3 regions of the Streptomyces sp. NPDC054866 genome follow, and region 1 is predicted to be linked to each of the others. Evidence: riboswitches for the same ligand, from Rfam matches in the RefSeq annotation. Region 1 holds a riboswitch; each other region holds the start of a gene.
The links. A riboswitch is a leader RNA that binds a small molecule or an ion and turns the genes downstream of it on or off. The one in region 1 is predicted to bind cyclic di-AMP.

Region 1 (7,273 bases):
CACGCTGATGGTCCCGGCCTCCGTCACCTTCGTCCCGACGTTCGTCCTGGTGTCGTCGCTCGGCTGGGTGTCGACGCTGCGCGGTCTGATCGTCCCGACGCTGTTCTCCGCCTTCGCGTGCTTCGTCTTCCGGCAGTACTTCCTCGGATTCCCACGGGAGTTGGAGGACGCGGCGCGCGTCGACGGGCTCGGATACTGGCGCACGTACTGGCGGGTGGTGGTGCCCAACTCCCGGCCCGTCTTCGCGGCGGTGGGCACGATCGTCTTCATCGGCGCGTGGAACTCGTTCCTTTGGCCGCTGGTCATCGGTCAGGACCGCGACGCATGGACGGTGCAGGTCGCCCTGTCGTCGTTCACCACGTCCCAAGTGATCAGGCTGCACGAACTCTTCATCGCGGCCGCCGTGTCGATCGTGCCGCTGCTCGTCGTGTTCCTGTTCTTCCAGCGGTGGATCGTGGCGGGGGTGGAGCGTTCGGGCATCGACGACTGACTCCTCCGTGTCCACGCCGAAGGCGACCACGTCGGCCATTTTCACGATGTCGGCCGTTGTTACGATCTTCCGCATGCAGAGCGCGGACATCGCAGTTGACGGGGAAGACCTGCGCCGGGTCGTCACTCTGGCCATCGACACCCTGAGGGACGCAGATCCCGCCGCCTGGGAGGCCAAGGCGGGAACGCTCGAGTGGACGTGCTGGGAGACGCTCGAGCATCTGGCCGACGATCTGTTCACCTACGCCGCGAGGTTCGGGCTCGCCGAGCCGCCGACGTCGACAGGGTTGCCGTTCCGGACGAGCAGTGACCGAAGCGGTGGGCCGGAGAACGTCATCTTCGTTGATCGGGCCTCGGGCCCCGAGGGGCTCCTGACCATCCTGGAGGCGTGTGGAGGCCTGCTCGCGTCCGTGCTGCGCACGGCACCTTCAACTACCGTCGCTCACCACGTCTTTGGGCCCTCTGATCCAGAGGGCTTTGCCGCCATGGCCGTCGTTGAGACCCTTGTGCACACCCATGACATCACTCAGGGGCTGAATCTGGAGTGGTCGCCGCCGAGGGGGCTGTGCGAACGGGTCCTGCGGAGGCTCTTTCCCCACGTCGCCATTGACTTCGACGTCTGGCAGATCCTGCTGTGGGCGACGGGACGCACCGCCCTTCCTCATCGCCCACGACTCACCGAGTGGCGCTGGTACGGCACGAAGGGTGCGTGAGTGCCCACCGCGCAACCGGGACGAACGCATATGGGGTTGCCGCCGGTCAGCCGTCTCGGATAGGAAGCCTGCATGCTAAAGGGCAGCAAGGTCGGGCTCAGGGCCCGGCACGAGGACGACATCCCGATCCTGCGGACCGAGCTCTACGACGACGTGGTCAACGCCTCGCGGTCCGAAGGCCGGCCGTGGCGGCCGATCACGCCCGGCTCGAAGGACTCGCGGCTGGTGGTCGACGACGACGAGCAGGGGCACGTCCCGTTCTCCGTGGTGGAACTGGACGGCGGCACGCTGGTCGGCACCGCGGCGCTGTGGAGCATCGACAACCACAACCGGTCCGCGCACATCGGGCTCGGACTGCTGCTGTCCGCCCGCGGAAAGGGCTACGGCACGGACGTCGTCGCGGTGCTGTGCCACTACGGTTTCGTCGTACGTGGCCTGCAGCGGCTGCAGATCGAGACGCTGGCGGACAACGCCGCGATGCTGCGCTCCGCCGAGCGCAACGGCTTCGTCCGCGAGGGGGTGCTGCGCTCCTCGGCCTGGGTGATGGGTGAGTTCATGGACGAGGTGCTGCTCGGGCTCCTCGTAGAGGACTGGAAGCAGGACTCGCGGAGCTAGGCCGCCCGCCTCCGTAGACAGGCCTGAGCCCCGGGCGTCTGGCGCGCCGGGGCTCAGAGGGGATGACGAGACGGGGGGTGCGGTCTGGTCTAGTACGGGCCGTTCACGTTGTCGATCGAGCCGTACCGGTCGGCCGCGTAGTTGCAGGCGGCAGTGATGTTGGCGACCGGGTCGTAGCTGTCCAGCGAGGTGCCGGGCACGTGGTAGGCGTTGAATGTGGGGGCGATGACCTGAAGGAGTCCCTTGGAGGGGGTTCCGGCCACGGCGTTGGAGTCCCAGTTGTTGATGGCCAGCGGGTTGCCGGAGGACTCGCGCATGATGTTGCGGTGGATGCCCTCGTAGGAGCCGGGGATGCCGCGCTGGGCCATGATGTCGAGCGATTCCTTGATCCAGCCGTCGAGGTCGTTGGTGTACGACTTCTTCGCCGGGGCAGAGGCGGGCTTGGCAGCGGCGGCGTCCTTGCGCTCGGAGCGGTCCGCTCGCTCGGCGGCGGCCCTCTCGCCGAGGGTGAGCTTGATGCCGGGGTGGATCAGTGCCGGGTCACCACCGAGGGCGTCGCGGTTGTCCTCGTACAGCTTCTTCCAGCCGCCGCTCAGCGAGTGCTCGCGGACGATCTTGGAGAGGGTGTCGCCCGCGGCGACGACGTAGGTCTTCGGGGCGGCGGCGGGCTTGGCGGCCGGGGCTGCCTGCGCGGCGCTGGCGGCGGTCGCGCCGAGGACCGGGAGCACGAGCACGGCCCCGCCCGTGCCTGCGGCGGCGATGCCGCGGGTGAGCGAGCTGGACTTGGGACGGCGGTGCTTTCCCTTTGCAGGCATGACGAATTCCTCTCCGTCGCCTACGAGGTGAGCTGTCGGGTTCGGACGGGAGATGTCCGGTCGCACTGCGCATGCGACTTCACCCCGAGCCGTTCCGGAATCCGGATCGGCGGCTTACCTGGGTCCCCCGCTCCTGCCGAGCGAAAGTGAGTGATGGGAAGGGTTTCCGGACAGCGGCAGGATTCGGCGTTCCATCCGGATTGACGGTGACGTTAAGCGAGAAAGCCCGGAGGGAACAAGAGCGGAATTCGAATAGGGAATGCGCGAGGCCAGTCCTTGGCGGTCAGAACCGCTGGCCCTCTTTGATCAAATAGCCCCAACTTTCTTTACGCAGAACGGAAGTGCGCTCAGCGGCGCCCCGGGGGACGCGAGCTGTTGGTGTGACCTATTCCACTGAATTGGATGCGGTCTGGAGGCAACCTACTGGCGCGTCGGATCGTCCATTTCGCACGAGTGTCCCGCAATGCAGACACAGCTTTATATACATTACTAATGCTGCACAAAAGCGCTCCTCATGGACAAGACGGACATGGGGTGAGGTTCGCTTTTCTGGCCAAAGGGGACATCTTGCCTAATTGGTGGAGGATGGTGGCCTGCGCGGAGCTGCTCCGGCTGGGGCCCGGCCGACGTCACCGAGGTGTCTGCGCACGGCCTCACTCGCCAGATCGAGCAACTCCCGGCATCTAGAGCCGAAATGGGGAAATCATTGTCGACGAGGGGCGGCAGTTGGAGTTGCTGAGTCCCCGTATGGGGGCGACCTGTTGTGTGCCCTACGCGATCTGCATTTCGAGAATCCCGGCTCTTCGCCCGCTCCTGGACACGCGCCGGCGCTCTCAGGCGCTGGCGCGGACCGGCCTTCCCCGGACCGCCCATGCGCGGGCGGCTAGCACGATCGAACCGTCCGGCCGCGTAGGCACGGTCTCGCGAAGTGCGTCACGCAAATGTTCTCGGGCGGATGGTGCGAGGGCGGTCACGTAGCCAGGGGCGGGGCCTTGTCCGGCCAGGAATGGCTCCCACAGGTCAGGGAATTCGGCGAAAACGGTGGCCACTTCCACCGGGGCGACAGCCACGTCGACGAGTCCAGCGTCCGTCCACAGCGATCGGAGGCGGTCCGGGCTGCACAGCGGGAATCGCCGGCTTTCGTCCAACTCGGCGGCCGACGGGTCCAGCGCGACCGCGGCTCGCCAGAAGTGACGCAGGAACGCCATGCCTTCGGCGTAGTCCCACACGTACGCGGCGACCAGCCCGCCCGGCCGCACGACCCGGGCCGCTTCGGCCACCGCCGCACCCGGCGCGGGAAGGAAGTTGAGCACCAAGCCACTGACGGCTACGTCGAACCCCGCTTGGCGCACCGGCAGCGACAGCCCGTCGGCGACGGCGAAGCACGCGGGCGGGGGAGCGGCGGCACGGGCCGCATCCACGAACCCGGCGGACCGGTCCAACCCCACCACCAGCCGCGGCCGACATCGCGCAGCCACAGCCGCGGTCAGCGCCCCCGTGCCACAGCCCACATCCAGCCACCGCAAACCGTCCTCGCAGCCGAGCCACGCCACGAACTCATCCGCGACCAGGCGACTCCACCGGCCCATGTACCGCTCGTAGGCGTTCCCGGCCGCCCACACGTCGAACCGCTGCTCCGTCATGCCACCACGATCCCTGACCGGACCCGCGCGAGCCACGGGAAGGCGTATGGGCCCGCTGGGCAGAGCGAGTTCGGCCGCGTCGAAGCTCGTAGGTACACGCGGCCGGAACCGGCACAGCGCTAGATGTCGCTGTCGCCGCTGGGTAGTTCGTTGTGGCCTTCAGTCCAGTTGTTGACCCACCCGCACACCCCGCACGCGTAGCGGCCGTTGACGCCCGATACCTCGGTGCCGCACCGGCGGCAGTCCGTCGTAGTGATCTCCTGAGAGTCCAGGAACGCCATGGCCAGCGTCTGGGGCCGTTCGGATGTCATGGCCCCGACCCTATCCATGAGGCTGCCGGCGGCCTGGCGAGGGGGTGACGATCCAACCCGGGGACGTCAGCCTTCAGGCGGTGAAGAAGTCGACGAGCGCGCGGGCGATCCCGCCGGGCGCGTTCTCTGTGGGGATGTGCCCCGCATCTGGAACACGTACGAGCGTGGTGTTCGGCATCTCCGAGGCGAACCGCTCGGCGTACTCCACTCTCTCGAAGGCATCTTCCTCGCCCCAGATCAACAACTTGGGTGTCGTGGACCGCCGCAGCGCGGGCACGAGATCAAGGGTGTAGCGGCTGTCGGCCGCGCCCGCCAGGGCCATCCAGGAGCGGCGTACCCGCGCATCGGTCCACGGCTCCAGATAGTCCGCGATCAGCTGCTCGGTCGCGGCACCGGCCAGTGCCGCCGTCACCGCCCGTCGGCGGGCGTCGAGAACGTCGTCGACGGTGGCCCCCGCGGCGTCCCCCGGGCTCCGGAACCGGGCCACGTGAGGCGCCGGCCAGGAGTCGTAGGCGACCGAGTTGACCAAGGCCAGCCGGGACACCTTCAGCCGATCGTGGACGAGGAGATGCTGGGCGATGGCACCGCCGATGTCATGACCCGCCACGGCGATCGGCCCGGAGATCTTCAGGGCGGACACAAACCGCGTCACCCAGTCCGCAACGGCCGGGACCGTGGCAGTGTTCAGGGTGAGTTCGCCTCCCGAGCGCCCCAGCCCGGGCAGGTCGACCGCAATAGGCCGCAGCCCCGCCTCAGCGAGGCGGTCCATCACAGGGAGCCAGACCCGGCTCCAGTACGTTCCGTGCAGCAGCAACACGGCGGGGCCGTCCTGCTCCACGGTCAGATAGCTCGCTGATTCGCCGTCGACCTGGACTTCCGTCCTCAGCACTCCCGTTTCGCTCATGGGACCACTGTGACCCGGGGCGGCCCGCCCGGCCCAGAGTCCAGAAAGACACCGGCAGGTACATTCCTGCCATGAACCCGCATCGGGTAGTGGCACTGCTCAACCCGCCCCAGTCGCCCTTCGAGCTCGCCTGCGCCGCCGAGCGCTTCGGCCGCACCCCGCAAGATGCGACGGCCCGCTACAGCTTCCGGATCTGCGCCGAGACGCCTGGACCCCTGCGGACCACCGTCGGCTACACGATGCTCGTCGACGCCGGGCTGACGGCCCTCCAAGAGGCGGACACCGTGGTCATCCCCGGCTGGCAACCGTCCGGCGCGCCCGTGCCGACGACCGTCACCGAGGCAGTGCGGGCCGCTCACCAGCGCGGGGCGAGGATCGTAGCCATCTGTACGGGGGCGTTCGTGCTCGCGCAGGCCGGACTGCTCGACGGCCGTCGAGCCACCACCCACTGGCGTGACACCGCCCAACTCGCCGCCGCCTTCCCCGAGGTGCAGGTGGACCAGGACGTGCTCTTCGTGGACCACGGCGACGTGGCGACCAGCGCCGGGACCGGCGCGGGCATCGACCTGTGCCTGCACCTGGTCCGTTCCGACCACGGTGCGGCCTACGCCGCCCAGGTCGCCCGGCACATGGTCCTGCCGCCCCACCGCGAGGGCAGCCAACTCCAGTACGCCGCACAGCCCGCGCCGGCCAGGGCGGACGAGTCATTGGCGCCGCTGCTGGAGTGGGCCACCGCGCGCCTCGACACCCCACTGACCCTCGATCGCCTCGCCGAACACGCCGGACTGTCCAGCCGAACCCTCGCCCGGCGGTTCACCGAACAGCTCGGCACCAGCCCGGGCCAGTGGCTGCTCACCCAGCGCCTCGACGCGGCACGAGTGCTGCTGGAGCAGACCGACCTACCGGTCGAAGCCATCGCCACCCGGGTCGGACTCGCCTCGGCGGTCAACCTGCGCCGCCGTTTCCGGGCGCATCTGGGCACCACACCGGGCGCGTACCGACGGATCTTCAGCGAAACGTGAGCAACCGCAACCATCTGCCCGTCAGCTCGTGCCACGTAGTGCGCGTTCGAGGAGGACTTCTGCTGCCGCCCGCGCGTGACGGCCGTAGTCCGCTTCTCCCAGAACCATGGCACGACTGGCCGCGCCGTCCGCGAGGGTGACCAACTGTTCGGCGAGCGCGGCGGGTTCCCGGCAGCCCAGTTCCTTCACCAATGCGGTGACCAGCCCCACCATCCGCAGTTTCTGTTCGCGGGCGTAGGAATGGACCGCGTTGGTCGGGTCGGGGAACTCCGCGGCGGCATCGATGAAGGGGCATCCGCGCACCGGGGCACCGACCGCCACGGGCTGGTCGAACAGTCCCAGGATCCGTTCCCGTGGGGGGAGTTCCTCGCGGGTCAGCACGCCCTCCAGGGTGGCGCCCGACGACGCGAGGTCCTGGAGGTGGGCGATGACCAGATCGCCCTTGGTCCGGAAGTGCGCGTAGAGCGTGCGCTTGGACACCGGTGCTTCCTCCGCGACCTGTTCCATGCCGGTCGCGTTGATCCCCTGAGTCGCGAACAGTTGGGCGGCGGCAGCCAGGATGCGCTCCCGGCCCCCACGTCCCCGCCGTTGAGGTGCCGTAGTCGTCGTGGTCGTCGCGCGACACGCGCGTTCCGTCCGGAGGCTGTGCCTTCAGACGTCATACGCGCGATCTTCTCGCTGGCTGGTGCCGCACCGTCCAACTCCAATGCGCAGCCGTGGCAGGTGGAGGTGGTGAGCGGCGCGGCGCGTGAGCGCCTGGC
Region 2 (7,273 bases), on a different contig from region 1:
ACGGGTTGCGGGTGGCACCGAAGACCGGGTTGACGGTGTGCGAACCGGCCGCGAACTCGGGGACGTTGGTCTTGCCGATGGTGATCGCCCCGGCGGCCCGGATGCGTTCGACGATCAGCTCGTCCCTGACCGGGACGTTGTCGGCGAGGAGCGGCGTCCCGTAGGTGGTCCGGATGCCACGGGTGTCGTGGGTGTCCTTGTGGGCGACGGGCAGCCCGTGCAGCGGGCCGAGCGGCTCACCGCGCACGGTGGCCTCGTCGGCGGTGTGCGCCTCGGCGAGCGCGCGCTCCGCCACGAGGGTCACCACCGCGTTCACGGCGCCGTCGACCTGCTCGATCCGGTCCAGGTGCGCCAGGACGACCTCGCGCGCCGACAGCTCGCGGGCGCGAATTCTGGCGGCGAGTTCGCGGGCGGTGAGGTGGACGAGCTCGGAGGCTTCAGGGCTCATACGACGACGCTTTCGGCTCGGGGCGGCGGAGATCGCGACGAGGCGGAGTATGCCCACGCCGCCGGATCCCTCGAACCCCTCACCAAGGTTACGTACATCCTGTACATTTTTTACGGAAGCCTTGGGGAGCAGCCGACCCCGGCAGAGGAGAGACGTGCCATGAACCAACCGTTCGCCCGCCATGTCCTGCCCGAGTTCACCGAACGCACCAGCACGGGGCAGCGGACCCTCGATCCGTACTCGAAGCTCCTTGAGGAACGCATCGTCTTCCTGGGGACGCCGATCGACGACACATCGGCCAACGACGTGATGGCGCAGTTCATGCACCTCGAACATCTGGCGCCCGACCGCGACATCGCGCTCTACATCAACTCCCCCGGCGGCTCGTTCAGCGCGATGACCGCGATCTACGACACCATCCAGTTCGTCACCTGCGACGTGGAGACGACGTGCCTCGGGCAGGCCGCGTCGTCGGCCGCCGTCCTGCTGGCCGCGGGCACCCCCGGCAAGCGGTTCGCGCTGCCCGGCGCCCGGGTGCTGATCCACCAGCCCTCGCTCGCCGAGCCGGTCCACGGCCAGACCTCCGACCTGGCGATCCAGGCCGACGAACTCCTGCGCACCCGCGCTCAGCTGGAGAAGCTGCTCGTCCAACACACGGGCCGGAGCGCGGAACGCGTCGCGGCCGACATCGAGCGGGACAAGATCCTCACCGCATCCGAGGCGGTTGACTACGGCCTGGTGGACCGGATCATCGCGAGCCGCAAGTCGTCCCTCCGCACACCGGACGCGGGGTGAACCGCCGATGCTGCCACCCGAGCTCCCTCCGCTGCCCGCACTCACCCGCGCCGAGGGCGAGTTGATCGACCGCTACCTCGAAGTGGTCGACCTGGTGGGCCGGATCAACCCCGCCCGCGCCTCGGACACCTACGGCGGACTGCGCGCCGCCCAGGCCCTCGTCGGCAGGGCGACCGCCCTGCGGGACGCCCTGACGCTCATGCATCAACGGGGCGAGAGCGCCGTGCACGCGCCGACACTGGCCAGGGCGCTGCGGGCCCTCGACGGAGAACGGCGGTCGGGGCGGGTCACCGTGCCGCCTCCGGCGCCGTCCTGAGCGCCCGTCACCTCCTCGCCCGAAGTCCGGGGTGTCCGGGGCCGATCTCAAACGAACCAAACGGGCTACCTCGTTCGGCGTAGACATTCGTCGTTATTCGGGCCGTCTTCAGTTGCGTCAGATGTGTACGCGGGGGCCGGAATTCCTCGTTCCGGTGCTGGTCGAACGATCGTCTGGTGCCATGTCCGGATCCCGAATCCGACCTTGTCCACCCGAACGGTTCAGCCGTGAGGAGCCTCACAAAACGCCGTTTCGGCTCGGAATTCTTGCCCTTGACGGGTCAAGATCCCTTCCGACGACAAGCCCCCGCCACAGCGGCGGGGCGGTCCGGGCGGACGCCGAGTCCTGCCGCCACCCGGATGACCGGTCGACATTGGTGCTTTGGCAGGAGTGGAGGACCCAGGCATGACGGGTCGGTCCGGAAAGTCCGGACGACGGCCCTTGGGGTGAAGCCGCACACCGCGGCCGGGCAACTTTGTCAGCCCGAATCCGACAGGTCATCCTTCACAGGCGGTTGACGAAGGGTTGCGCATGACCGCGCTGAATCATGTTCCGTCGCTGCTCACCAGGGCCGGTTCCGTATCGGCCCTCACGCTCGCCGTCGTAGGCGGCACCCTCGTGGCCCCGGGGCTCACGTCGGAGGCAGAGGCCGCGACTCACGGGACGAAGGCGCTCAAGATCGCCGCCTCCAAGAAGGGTTCGCCGTACCGCTACGGAGCGACGGGGCCCAACCGGTTCGACTGCTCGGGCCTCACCCAGTACTCGTTCAAGCGCGCGGGCAAGAAACTGCCACGCACCGCCGGACAGCAGTACAACAAGACCCGCCACGTCTCCGCGTCCAACCGCGCACGGGGCGACCTGGTCTTCTTCCACTCGGGCCGGAACGTCTACCACGTAGGCATCTACGCGGGGAAGGGCCGGATCTGGCACGCCCCCAAGTCGAACACCGTGGTGCGACTCGAGAAGATCTGGACGAAGAGCGTCTCGTACGGCCGGGTGCGCTGATGGCCCGTCACTGATCGCCGGTCGCTGACCTGTCGGAGGGCGGTGGCGGTGGCCTCACGGCCGCTGCCGCCGCTCGGCCACCGCTCAGCCACCGCTCGGTCTGCGCTCTGATCGGCGCGCCCGCCAGGCGTGGAGCGCGTCGACGCGGATACTCGTGCGCCATGGCCGAAAACAACAGTTCTTCCACTGCGGGTGAACCGCCGCGCAACGAAACGCGCTTCGAACGTGCCGATCGCAACTTCTCGGAGATCCTCCAGGAACTGCGGGTCACGCAGGCCGGGGTGCAGATCCTCTTCGCGTTCCTGCTGACGCTCGCCTTCACCGAGCGCTTCCCCTCGCTCGACACGATGCAGCGCGCCACCTACGTGACCACGCTGCTGCTCGCCGTCCTCTCCGCGGCGTTGTTCACCGCTCCGGCCGCCGTGCACAGGTCGCTGTTCGGGCAGCACGCCAAGCCGCTGATCGTGCGGGTGTCGTCCCGCCTCGCCGGTATCGGTCTGGGGGTCCTGGTGTTCGCGGTCTCCGGCGCCGTACTCCTGGTCGTCGACGTGGCGGTGGGCAGGACCGGCGGGATCATCGCGAGCGCGGGCACGCTGGTGGTGTGCGCGGGCCTGTGGGGCCTGCTCCCCCTCCTGGTGCGTGGCGCGGCGGACAAGAACGAGGGCCGGGGCGACGACGGCAAGGCATCGGGCACGTCGCACGACATCAGGCCACCAGGGCCTCGGTGAGGAGCACCAGGCCGAGCACGCTGAGCGCGACGCCCGTGCCGCCCTCGATGGCGCGGGCCGTACGCGGCCTGCGCAGCCACCGCCCGAGCCGGTCGACCAGGAGCGCGACGACCGGGAACCACACCAGGGCGAGGGCCACGATGATGGACGCGAGCAGCAGTGTCCTCGGCATCGCGGGGCTGCCCGCGGGGACGAACTGGGGCAGCACGCTGAGGAAGGTGATGGGCGCCTTGGGGTTGAGGGCGTTGGTGAAGAACCCCTGCCGCAGGCTCCCCCCGACCGCCACCTGCTCCGCACCCTCCTGAGTGCCGAAGCTCTCCAGCGGCCGCGCCGCCGACCGCAGCGCGCGGTACCCGAGGTAGAGGACGTAGGCCCCGCCCGCGGCCTGCAACGCCCGGAAGAGCGTGGGAACCGCCGCGAGGACCGCCGCGACCCCGGCCACCGCGAGCGCCGTGTGCACCAGGAGCCCGCCCGCCACACCGATCGCGCAGGTGACCCCGGCGCGGCGGGAGGCGAGGGCGTTGCGCACCACGACGGCGAAGTCGGCGCCCGGCATGGCGACCATGCCCGCGGCGACTCCGGTGAAGGCGACCAGTTGTGCGTCCATGGCCTCAAGGCTGCCGTTCTTCTGCCTTCAGCAGGTATGTGGAATATCCTGGGTCTGCCTTAAGCAGGCCTTTAGCCCCACGCCGACGGGCCGCCGCACCGCCCGCCGGCTCCTGCACCGGGAGAGACCATGTACGACCCGACGCGGCTCGCCGCACTGGTGGCGGTCTCCGAGGCCGGGTCGATCACCCGCGCCGCCGAGCGCCTCGGCTACACCGTGCCCGCCCTCTCCCAGCAGCTGGCCAAGCTCGAACGGGAGGCGGGCACCGCGCTCCTGGTCCGGCACCACCGCGGGGCACGGCTGACCGGCGCCGGTGAGCTGCTGCTCGCGCGGGCGCGCCGGGTCCTTGACGAGATGGAGCAGGCGCGGCACGAACTGGCCCAGCTTGCGGGCCTTTCCGGCGGCAGGCTGCGCGTGGGGACCTTCACCACGGCCGGGATCCATCTGGTGCCGCCCGCGCTGACCGCGTTCCGCCGCGCCCATCCGGACATCGATCTGACGGTACGGGGCTATGAACCGCCGCTCGGCATCGCGGCCGTGGCGGCGGGCGAGGTCGACCTGGCCCTCACGCACACGTACGAGCCCGCGGATCCGGTGCCGCTGCCCGCGTCCGTGACGGCGGAGCCGATCCTGGTCGAGGAGCTCGTCCTGGTGACCTCGCCCGGACACGCGCTCGCGAACTCCCCCTCACGGCTGCCCCTGAGCGAGCTCGCCGGGCAGCCGCTCATCAGCATGGCGCCGACGCATCCGCCACGTCAGGGCGTGGAGTCCGCGCTCGTGCGGGCCGGCGCGACGCCCTCGGTCCTGGTCGAGACTCCGGGCTACGCGCTGGTGTGCGCGCTCGTCAGCGCCGGGCTCGGCGTCGCCGTCGTACCGGAGATGGTGGCGCGGACGGCGGCGACACCGGTGGGGATGAGGCCGCTTGAGCCCGGCATTCTGCGCCGCACGATCTCGGTCGTCCACCGCGCCGACGAGTCGCATCCGGCGGCGGACACCTTCCGGGCCCTGCTCCGGGGTGCCTTCGGACGCTCAGCGGGGTGAGGGCGAGACCGAGGGGGCCGTGGCCCCGTCGCGGACCGGCGCGGTCCACGGCAGCGCGATCCAGACGGTCTTGCCGCCCTCGGGGGTGGGCGTGACCGACAGCCTGCCGCCGCACTCCATGGTCAGCCAGCGGATGATCACCAGGCCGCGGCCGTTGTCCTGCTGGACGGCGGCGGGCAGCCGCTTGGGGTAGCGGGGATGGCTGTCGGTCACGCCGATGCGCAGCTGCTCGTCCCGGTCCAGCTCGATGTCCACCCTGAACGTGGGCGACTCGCCCCGGGTGTGCTGGACGGCGTTCGTGGCGAGTTCGGAGACGATGAGCCGGACCGTGTCGGCCGCTTCGGTCTCGCCCGGCAGGCCCCACTCGGCAAGGATGCTCGAGACGTATTTCCGGGCCGCGGAGACCGAGGCAGGATCGCTCGGCAGGGTGACGGATGCTTCCTGAAGGTCTGCCATGGCGACGTTGTCCCTTTCCCACCGGGGCTCGGCTCCGACTCGTAACGAAGGCACGAGGACAGTCCCGGAATGGTGCTTCGCGCCAGCCTGCCACTCTTGGACCCCTCACAGGTGGCCATCCACCAAGATGTGCATATATCTGTCGCTCAAAGCGGTGAACTCTGCTACGAGAGACCGTATTTGGGCGCGAGGTCGGCGCTTCCTCTACTGTCGCCCCTGAAGAGGCCAGGGGAGGCCGGAAAAGGGAACACTCCGTCGGGAAGGAGACGGACATGCGGTACGGTCCCGCGGTGCGCCGCCGGAAACTCGGCGCCGAACTGCGTGCGCTGCGCACGCGCGCCGGGCTCACCAGCGGCCAGGCGGCGGGCCGGGTCGGCTGGCATCAGTCGAAGGTCAGCCGGATCGAGACCGGGCGTAGCAGCGTCAAGGCGGCCGACGTAGGACTGCTGCTCGACGCGTACGAGGTGGGGGACCCCCAACTCCGCCAGTTGCTGGTGGCATTGGCGGGCTCGGACGACGACGGTGGACGCCGCCACTGGTGGCACGCCTATCGCGAGCTGCTGCCGCCCGCCTACCGCGACTTCATCAGCCTGGAGTCACAGGCCTGTCGGATGCGCACCCTGGAGACCACCGTCGTGCCGGGCCTGCTCCAGACGCCGGACTACGCGCGTGCGGTGACGCGGGCCGCGCTCGACGGGCTGCCGGACGAGCAGGTGGACACGCTGGTGGAGGTGCGTCTGGCACGTCAGGACGTACTGCGCACGGCTCCGCCGCTCCGGCTGAGCGTGATCCTGGACGAGGCGGTGCTGCACCGGCCGGTGGGCGGCAGTCAGGTGCTCGCGGGTCAGTTGAAACGGTTACTGGAAGCCGGACAGTTGCCCCATGTACGACTTCAGGTGTTGCCGTTCGCCGCCGGAGAGCACGTGGGTCTCATCGGCTCTTTCGTTATCTTCTCATTTCCGAACATTGCTGATCTGGATGTGGTTGTTCTCGACCACTTGACGAGTAGCCTCTACCTCGAACGGAAAGAAGACCTCCAGGCATACACGGAGGCCTTCAACTCCCTTCAGAGAAAGGCACTTTCACCCGAGGAATCAACGGATCACATCGCCGGGATACGTGACGGCGCGTAAGGGGGCACCATGACTGCACTGCCTCGGCACGTACCTTCCAGCACATCTCTGCACGGCGCACGGTGGTACCGCAGCAGCCGCAGCAACGGCATGAACAACTGCGTGGAGACAGCCCCTCTCGCTTCAGGGCCGAAGCGGGGGCTGCTCGCCGTGCGCGACTCGAAGAACACGGCAGGGCCCGCCCTGCTCTTCTCGCCCGCGACATGGGAGGCCTTCGTCCACGGCCTCCGGTGACTACCGGGGTGCGGCGCGGCTGATCACTCGTACGGCATCGGCGATCTGTGCGTCGGTGAGATCCGCCCGGGCGGTCAGCCGCAGCCGTGAGATGCCGTCGGGCACCGACGGCGGACGGAAGCAGCCGACGGCGAGGCCCGCGCCCCGGCAGTCGGCGGCCCACCGCACGGCCGCTTCCGGTGAGGGCGCGCGCACGGAGACGACGGCGGCGTCGGGGCGTACCGCACAGAGACCTTCCGCCGTGAGGCGTTCGTGCAGCTCGGCCGCGACCGAGCGAGCCCGCGCGGCGCGCTCCGGCTCCCTGCGAAGCAGCCGCAGGGCCGCAAGGGCCGCACCCGCGGCGGCGGGAGCGAGCCCCGTGTCGAAGATGAAGGTCCGGGCCGCGTTGACCAGATGGTCGATGACCTTGGCGGGCCCCAGGACCGCACCGCCCTGACTGCCGAAGGACTTCGACAGGGTGACCGTGGCCACGGTGTGGGCGGTGCCCGCGAGTCCGGCCGCCTGCGGGGC
Region 3 (7,273 bases), on a different contig from region 1:
TGCCGGTCAGGAAGACGACCGGGAACTCCAGGCCCTTGGCGGTGTGCAGCGTCATCAGCGTGATGACTCCGGAGCCGTCGTCCTCCTCGTCCGGGATCTGGTCCGAGTCGGCGACGAGCGCGACCCGCTCCAGGAACTCGGAGAGCGTGCCGGACACACCTGTGGCCGCGACCTCCCCTTCGCCTTCCCCTTCGCCTCCGGTGGCCGCCTCACCGCTGTCCTGTTCGAACTCCAGGGCCACGGCGGCGAGTTCCTGGAGGTTCTCGATGCGCGTCTCGTCCTGCGGGTCGGTAGAGGCCTGCAACTCGGCGAGATACCCGGTCCGTTCGAGCACGGCCTCCAGGACGACGGCGGGACCCGCGCCGGACTCGACGATGGTCCGCAGCTCCTCCATCAGGACGTTGAAACGCTTGACGGCGTTCGCCGAGCGGGCCGCCATTCCGTACGCCTCGTCGACGCGCTTCAGCGCCTGCGGGAAGGAGATCTTCTCGCGCTGCGAGAGCGCGTCGATCATCGCCTCCGCGCGGTCGCCGATGCCCCTCTTGGGTACGTTCAGAATGCGCCGCAGCGGGACGGAGTCCTCCGGGTTGGCCAGCACGCGCAGATACGCGAGGACGTCCCGGACCTCCTTGCGCTCGTAGAAGCGGACGCCGCCGACGACCTTGTAGGGCAGGCCGACGCGGATGAAGATCTCTTCGAAGACACGGGACTGCGCGTTCGTCCGGTAGAAGATCGCGACGTCGCCCGCCTTCGCGTCGCCCGCGTCGGTGAGCCGGTCGATCTCGTCGGCGACGAACTGCGCCTCGTCGTGCTCGGTGTCGGCGACATAGCCGATGATGCCCGCGCCCGCGCCCGCGTTGGTCCACAGGTTCTTGGGTCGGCGGCTTTCGTTGCGCTCGATGACGGCGTTGGCCGCGGTCAGGATCGTCTGCGTGGAGCGGTAGTTCTGCTCAAGGAGGATCGTGGTCGCGTCGGGGTAGTCCTCCTCGAACTGGAGGATGTTGCGGATCGTGGCGCCGCGGAAGGCGTAGATCGACTGGTCCGCGTCACCCACGACACACAGCTCGGCGGGGTCGTCACCCTCGCCTCCGGAGGGGCCGACCAGCTCGCGCACCAGGGCGTACTGGGCGTGGTTGGTGTCCTGGTACTCATCGACCATCACGTGGCGGAAGCGGCGGCGGTAGTGCTCGGCGACCTCCGGGAACGCGCGGAACATGTTGACCGTCGTCATGATCAGGTCGTCGAAGTCGAGGGCGTTCGCCTCGCGCAGCCGCGACTGGTACATCGCGTACGCCTGGGCGAGCGTCCTCTCGAAGCCGTCGGCGGCCTGGCCCGCGAAGGTCTCCTCGTCGATCAGCTCGTTCTTCAGGTTCGAGATCTTGGCGCTGAAGGACTTCGGCGGGAACTTCTTCGGGTCGATGTCCAGGTCGCGGCAGACCAGCGCCATCAGCCTCTTGGAGTCGGCGGCGTCGTAGATCGAGAAGGAGGAGGTGAAGCCGATCGTCTTCGACTCGCGGCGCAGTATGCGCACGCACGCGCTGTGGAACGTCGACACCCACATCGCGTTGGCCCGCGGTCCGACGAGCTGCTCGACGCGCTCCTTCATCTCGCCCGCGGCCTTGTTCGTGAACGTGATCGCCAGGATCTGTCCCGGGTGCACATGCCGCTCGGCCAGGAGATACGCGATGCGGTGCGTCAGGACCCGGGTCTTGCCGGAGCCGGCGCCCGCGACGATGAGCAGCGGGGAGTCCGCGTGCACGACGGCCGCGCGCTGGTTCTCGTTAAGACCGTCGAGCAGGGCAGCCGGGTCGATCACTGGGCGCGGGGCGCCGCCGCGGTAGTGCGCGTCCCGGGGCACGGGCGCGTCGAACTTCCCGTCGAACAGATCATCCGGAACGGACTCCGGAGCACTGTCCTCGGGCGGCGGCGGGGGCTCTTCCTCCGAAGCCCGTGAGGGCTTGAGGTCCGCCAGGAAGCTGTCATCAAAGAGGCTGCTCATCGCCTCCCGAGTCTAGGCGGCCCCACTGACAACCCGCCCCGGGTTCCGGCCAGGTCGATCCGGCTACGCCCCGCCCGCTTCTGATCACTCTCCGCCACGGCACGGGGTGCCCGCGTCAAGAGCTTCGTAAAGTAACGAAAACGTATCGGGCATATCGAACATCAACCTTCACACGGGCCACACGAGTTGGCTAGCGTGCTCCGCGGGCTGCTCGTACTCCCACCGGCGAACCCCGCCGGGAACGGGCGGCCTCCGCCGAGTTCGATCTCCTCGGAGCCGGGGACCCACGATGAACTTGGGGTGAATCGGTCCCGTACGAAGTACGGGACTGTAGGGCAACCTTCCGGAACCACCCGCCCGAACCCGACAGCTAACCCGGTAGGCGGTCTACGGAAGGAGTCGCCTCCCTTGGCGTCGCACCGCAAGCCGCGGACCCGCATTGCCGGCCTACGCGCCACCCCCGCCATCGGCATCACGACGGCAGCCCTCACCTCCGTGGCCCTCCTGTCACAGAGCGCGCAAGCGGCACCGTCCGCGCCCCGGAAGCCCAGCCTCGAAGAGGTCCAGAAGAAGGTCGACGACCTCTACCACCAGGCGGGCGTGGCCACCCAGAAGTACAACTCGGTCAAGGAGCGCACCGACAAGCAGCGCAAGAAGGTCGACACACTTCTCGACGACGTGGCCAAGCGCACCGACAAGCTGAACGAGGCCCGCCAGGAGCTGGGCACGTTCGCCGCGGCCCAGTACCGCACCGGTGGCGTCTCCGAGACCGCCACGATGATGCTCGCCGACGACCCGCAGAGTTTCTTCGACCAGAACCACCTGTCGGACCGGCTGACCGCGCGCCAGAAGAAGGCGGTCGACGACTACCAGACGCAGCAGGCATCGGCGACGAAGCAGCGCACGAAGGCCGCCAAGAGCCTGGAGACGCTGAGCGACTCGCGGGACGAACTCAGGACGAGCAAGCAGACCGTCCAGAAGAAGCTGGGCAAGGCGCGCACGCTGCTCTCGGAGCTGACGGCCGAGGAGAAGGCACGGCTCGCGGCGATCGAGAAGAAGAAGGAAGAAGAGGCCAAGCGCAAGGCCGCCGAGCTGGCGCGCAAGCAGGAGGCCGAGGCGGAGGCCAAGCGCAAGGCGGCGGAAGAGGCCGCGGCCAAGGAGCGCGAGCAGGGCAAGGAGACCCCGGACTCGGGCTCCGGTTCCGGTTCCGACACCGGCTCCGGCACGGGCTCCGGCTCTGGCTCCGGCGACACGGACAGCGGTTACGCGACGAAGGCCGCGAAGGTCATCAACTTCGCCGAGGCCCAGATCGGCAAGCCGTACGTGTGGGGCGCCACCGGCCCCGACTCCTACGACTGCTCCGGGCTCACCCAGGACGCGTGGAAGGCCGCGGGGATCTCCCTGCCGCGTACGACGTGGGACCAGGTGAAGGTCGGCACGACCGTGAAGACCGCCGATGCCAAGCCGGGTGACCTGGTCTTCTTCTACGACGACATCAGCCACGTAGGGATCTACATCGGCGACGGCAAGATGATCCACGCCCCGAAGCCGGGTGCGAACGTCCGCGTCGAGTCGATCTACTACATGCCGATCCACAGCGTGGTGCGCCCCGCGTAGCCGCCGCCCACGAGAACCCTTCACACGAGTCAGACGAGAAACGGCCCTCCACGCGCGCGTGGAGGGCCGTTTTCCGCGGGTCGTGTCAGGTCCACAGCACCGCGATGAAGATGTTCGCGACAGTCAGCAGCCCGACGGCGCCGAACATCCCCTTGTCCACCTTCTCCTCGTCCCGTTTCACATAGACCAGCGCGAGGATCACGATCAGGACGGCCATCTTGATGCCGATCTTGACGTTGTTGACGGGGTTGTCGTCCGCCTGGTTGAGGCCCACCAGGATCACGCCCGTGACGAGCATCGTGAGCGCGCCGTGCAGCATGGCGGGGCTGAAGCGGGCCGTGCCCTGACCCATCTGCTTCATCTGGGTGAGGAAGCCGCCCAGGAGGGAGGCGATGCCGATGATGTGCAGGCCGACGAAAAGATGGGTGAGTACGTCCATGGGCCCGGAGCCTAGCCGGGCCCTTATCACCACTCCGTAGCCAGGTGGGCCCCAAGCCCCGCATCGGTCACACGCGCATGCGAAGAGCGCCGACCCGACAGATCACGCAGTCACATACGGTCACCGGGCCGCCCACTTCCGCCAGTTGCGCACAATCCGTCACCAACCCGTGACGGTCAGGTTTAGCGTCCTTCGTCAGGTGACCGGCTCCCCACTGCCGCCCGGACCAGGGGCGGCATCCGGACACCACCGCCGAGAATCCGGCGGCGGTCCGCTCCCCCTGTGCGGGCCGCCGCCGGAACCTTAAGGAGCCCCCTTCGTGGCAGCGCACCGCAAGCCGAAACAGCGCTCGCTCAGTGGCCATACGGCCCGCACCGCCGCCACCATCGCCCTCGCCGGGGCTGCCACGGCCACCGCCTTCGACGGCACGGGACACGCGGATCCGCGCATCGGTCCGGCCGAGGTGAAGTCCAAGGTCGACGCGCTCTACCGCGAGGCGGAGGTCGCCACCGAGAAGTACAACGGCGCCAAGGAGAAGGCCGAGAAAGCCGAGAAGTCCCTGGGCGAGCTGCGGGACGAGGCGGCCCGCAAGACGGAGAAGCTCAACTCGGCGCGCGAGGGGCTCGGTTCGATCGCCGCCGCGCAGTACCGCAGCGGCGGCATCGACCCGTCCGTCCAGCTCGCGCTCTCCTCCGACCCCGACCAGTACCTCGAGCGCGCCGCGCTCGCCGACCGGGCGGACAGCCGCCGGGCCGCGGCCGTCACCGGCGTACAGAAGCAGCTCCAGGAGATCGACCAGCTGCGCACCGAGGCCGACGACACCCTCGCGCACCTCAAGTCCCGCCAGGCGGAGCTGAACAAGCACAAGAAGACCGTCAACGGAAAGCTCGACGCGGCCAAGCGGCTCCTCTCGCGGCTCACCGGCGACCAGCGCGCGGAGCTCGCGGGCGAGGACAGGTCGTCCCGCACCGCGGGCCGCGACGGCGCCTCGGGCGCTCCGGCCAAGGCTCCCAACTCCCGTGCCTCAGCGGCCGTCTCGTACGCCTACAAGGCCCTCGGCAGCCCGTACGTCTGGGGCGCCACCGGCCCCGACGCCTTCGACTGCTCGGGGCTCACCCAGGCCGCCTACCGGTCGGCGGGGGTCGATCTGCCGCGCACGACGTATGCGCAGATCGCCGCGGGCGAACGCGTGCCGCGCTCCCAACTCCAGCCAGGTGACCTGGTCTTCTTCTACCAGGGCATCAGCCACGTGGGCCTCTATGTGGGTAACGGCCAGATGATCCACGCCCCGAACCCGAGCGCGCCGGTCCGCCTCGCACCGATCAGCCAGATGCCGTTCGCGGGGGCGACGCGGGTGGCGTGAGAGGTCTCGCAGGCCCGCGGGTAATGTCAGGGCCATGCCCCGCCGTACGCTGCCGCCGCCTCCGCCGCCTGTCCATCTGCGCACCTGGCCGGACCGGAACGCGCTCCTGTACGACCGCGGCATGGCCCTCGAAGACCTGCGCAGACGAAGCCTTGGCGTGCACCGTCTCCTGCTGCTCTGGCTGTTCGCACTCGGCGGTGTCATCGGCTGGGCGCTCCTGACGGTGCCGGTCGGGATGATCGAGGACCACGATCCGATGGCCTTCGTGATGGGCCCGATCTGCGCGTTCCTGGGCCTCGGGGCCCTCGCTCCCTCGGTGATCGGAGTCGTAGTCGGCATCCGCAACGACCGGAGGATCCGCGAACTCACCGACAGCTGGCTGGCATTGGACAGTCACCCGGCGTCGGACTCCGCTCTGCGCTCCCCCGGCCTGAGCCTCTGCTGGCTCCTCTCGTCCCTCACCGTGTGCGCTCTCGGCCTGTGGGCCTCCTTCGCGGCCGCCGCCTACGCCGAGCCCGGCCGGGACTCGTACAGCGACGTCATGCTCGGCATGGGGGCCGGCCTCATCCTGTGGCTGACGGGCCTCATCGGCATCACCAAGGCGGCGGGCCACTACCGCTGGGCGATACGGAAGTTGGCCCAGGCCCCGGCCTGACCGTCAGACCAGTCGCCGCGCCGTCGCCCACCGCGTCAGCTCGTGACGGTTCGACAGCTGGAGCTTCCTCAGCACCGCCGACACATGCGACTCGACCGTCTTCACGGAGATGAAGAGCTGCTTGGCGATCTCCTTGTACGCGTATCCACGCGCGATGAGCCGCAGCACCTCCCGCTCGCGCTGCGTGAGGCGGTCCAGGTCCTCGTCGACCGGGGGCGCGTCGGTCGAAGCGAAGGCGTCGAGGACGAACCCGGCCAGGCGCGGCGAGAACACCGCGTCGCCGTCCTGCACACGGAAGATGGAGTCGACGAGATCGGTGCCGGTGATCGTCTTGGTGACATAGCCGCGGGCACCGCCACGGATGACTCCGATGACGTCCTCGGCCGCGTCCGAGACGGAGAGCGCGAGGAATCGCACAGGGCGCTCGGCATCGGACATCAACGGCGCGCAGCGGCGCAGCACTTCGACACCGCCACCGCCCGGAAGGTGCACGTCGAGGAGCACGACCTCGGGGCGCGTCGTGGTGATGACGGTGACCGCCTGGTCGACGTCCGCGGCCTCTCCGACGACCTCGACACCGGTGATCGCGGTCCTGCCGATCTCCGCCTGGACGCCCGTGCGGAACATCCTGTGGTCGTCGACCAGGACGACGCGCGCACGGCGGCCCTCCGGAGCACCGCCCGCGGCGGCACCGGCCGCTTCGGGCGCGTCGGCCGTCGCTTCGGCGGGCTGAGCCGACTCGACCGCACCCTCCGTTCCGCCCCTGGGCCCCACGGGCTCACTCGCGTCGCTCATGTCGTCGCCGTCCTCTCCATCTCCAGCTCGACTTCCGTGCCGCCCCCCGGCACCGCGCGCAGCCGCGCCGTGCCGCCGTTGCGCTGCATACGGCCGATGATCGATTCTCGTACGCCCATGCGGTCGTCGGGCACGGAATCCAGATCGAAGCCGGGGCCACGGTCCCGGACGGACACGAACACCGTCTCCCCCTCGACTTCGGCGAAGACCTGCACCGCACCGCCCTCGCCACCGTACTTGGCGGCGTTCACCATTGCTTCCCGCGCGGCCTGCGTCTGCGCCGTGAGACGGTCGTCCAGCGGGCAGTCGCCGACTATGACGACCTCGATGGGGACGCCATGCTTGTCCTCCACCTCCGCGGCGTCGCGTCGGACCGCTTCGGCGAGGGTGTCGGGCTCGTCCGCC

Region 2: linked by a shared signal. The riboswitch ahead of ACWGI2_RS07040 (C40 family peptidase) and the one ahead of ACWGI2_RS34295 (LysM peptidoglycan-binding domain-containing protein) in region 1 are both predicted to bind cyclic di-AMP.
Region 3: linked by a shared signal. The riboswitch ahead of ACWGI2_RS17190 (NlpC/P60 family protein) and the one ahead of ACWGI2_RS34295 (LysM peptidoglycan-binding domain-containing protein) in region 1 are both predicted to bind cyclic di-AMP.

Annotation. Positions count from the first base shown of each region.
Region 1 covers NZ_JBSGZA010000008.1:263,575-270,847, forward strand. Annotated here, with positions in the region: gene ACWGI2_RS34280 (carbohydrate ABC transporter permease) at 1-490, shown strand, start outside; gene ACWGI2_RS34285 (maleylpyruvate isomerase N-terminal domain-containing protein) at 498-1,202, shown strand; gene ACWGI2_RS34290 (GNAT family N-acetyltransferase) at 1,275-1,817, shown strand; gene ACWGI2_RS34295 (LysM peptidoglycan-binding domain-containing protein) at 1,907-2,632, opposite strand; cyclic di-AMP (ydaO/yuaA leader) riboswitch at 2,635-2,791, opposite strand; gene ACWGI2_RS34300 (class I SAM-dependent methyltransferase) at 3,466-4,275, opposite strand; gene ACWGI2_RS34305 (hypothetical protein) at 4,395-4,586, opposite strand; gene ACWGI2_RS34310 (alpha/beta fold hydrolase) at 4,660-5,490, opposite strand; gene ACWGI2_RS34315 (GlxA family transcriptional regulator) at 5,562-6,512, shown strand; gene ACWGI2_RS34320 (TetR family transcriptional regulator) at 6,534-6,992, opposite strand; gene ACWGI2_RS34325 (nitroreductase) at 7,158-7,273, shown strand, end outside.
Region 2 covers NZ_JBSGZA010000001.1:1,639,782-1,647,054, reverse strand. Annotated here, with positions in the region: gene ACWGI2_RS07055 (amidase) at 1-448, opposite strand, end outside; gene ACWGI2_RS07050 (ATP-dependent Clp protease proteolytic subunit) at 608-1,243, shown strand; gene ACWGI2_RS07045 (hypothetical protein) at 1,251-1,559, shown strand; cyclic di-AMP (ydaO/yuaA leader) riboswitch at 1,927-2,087, shown strand; gene ACWGI2_RS07040 (C40 family peptidase) at 2,091-2,564, shown strand; gene ACWGI2_RS07035 (DUF6328 family protein) at 2,726-3,292, shown strand; gene ACWGI2_RS07030 (LysE family translocator) at 3,270-3,899, opposite strand; gene ACWGI2_RS07025 (LysR family transcriptional regulator) at 4,029-4,940, shown strand; gene ACWGI2_RS07020 (ATP-binding protein) at 4,929-5,396, opposite strand; gene ACWGI2_RS07015 (helix-turn-helix domain-containing protein) at 5,669-6,529, shown strand; gene ACWGI2_RS07010 (DUF397 domain-containing protein) at 6,539-6,763, shown strand; gene ACWGI2_RS07005 (8-amino-7-oxononanoate synthase) at 6,764-7,273, opposite strand, start outside.
Region 3 covers NZ_JBSGZA010000003.1:375,191-382,463, reverse strand. Annotated here, with positions in the region: gene pcrA (DNA helicase PcrA) at 1-1,999, opposite strand, end outside; cyclic di-AMP (ydaO/yuaA leader) riboswitch at 2,243-2,399, shown strand; gene ACWGI2_RS17190 (NlpC/P60 family protein) at 2,408-3,616, shown strand; gene ACWGI2_RS17185 (hypothetical protein) at 3,702-4,055, opposite strand; gene ACWGI2_RS17180 (NlpC/P60 family protein) at 4,375-5,418, shown strand; gene ACWGI2_RS17175 (hypothetical protein) at 5,453-6,073, shown strand; gene ACWGI2_RS17170 (LuxR C-terminal-related transcriptional regulator) at 6,077-6,868, opposite strand; gene ACWGI2_RS17165 (ATP-binding protein) at 6,865-7,273, opposite strand, start outside.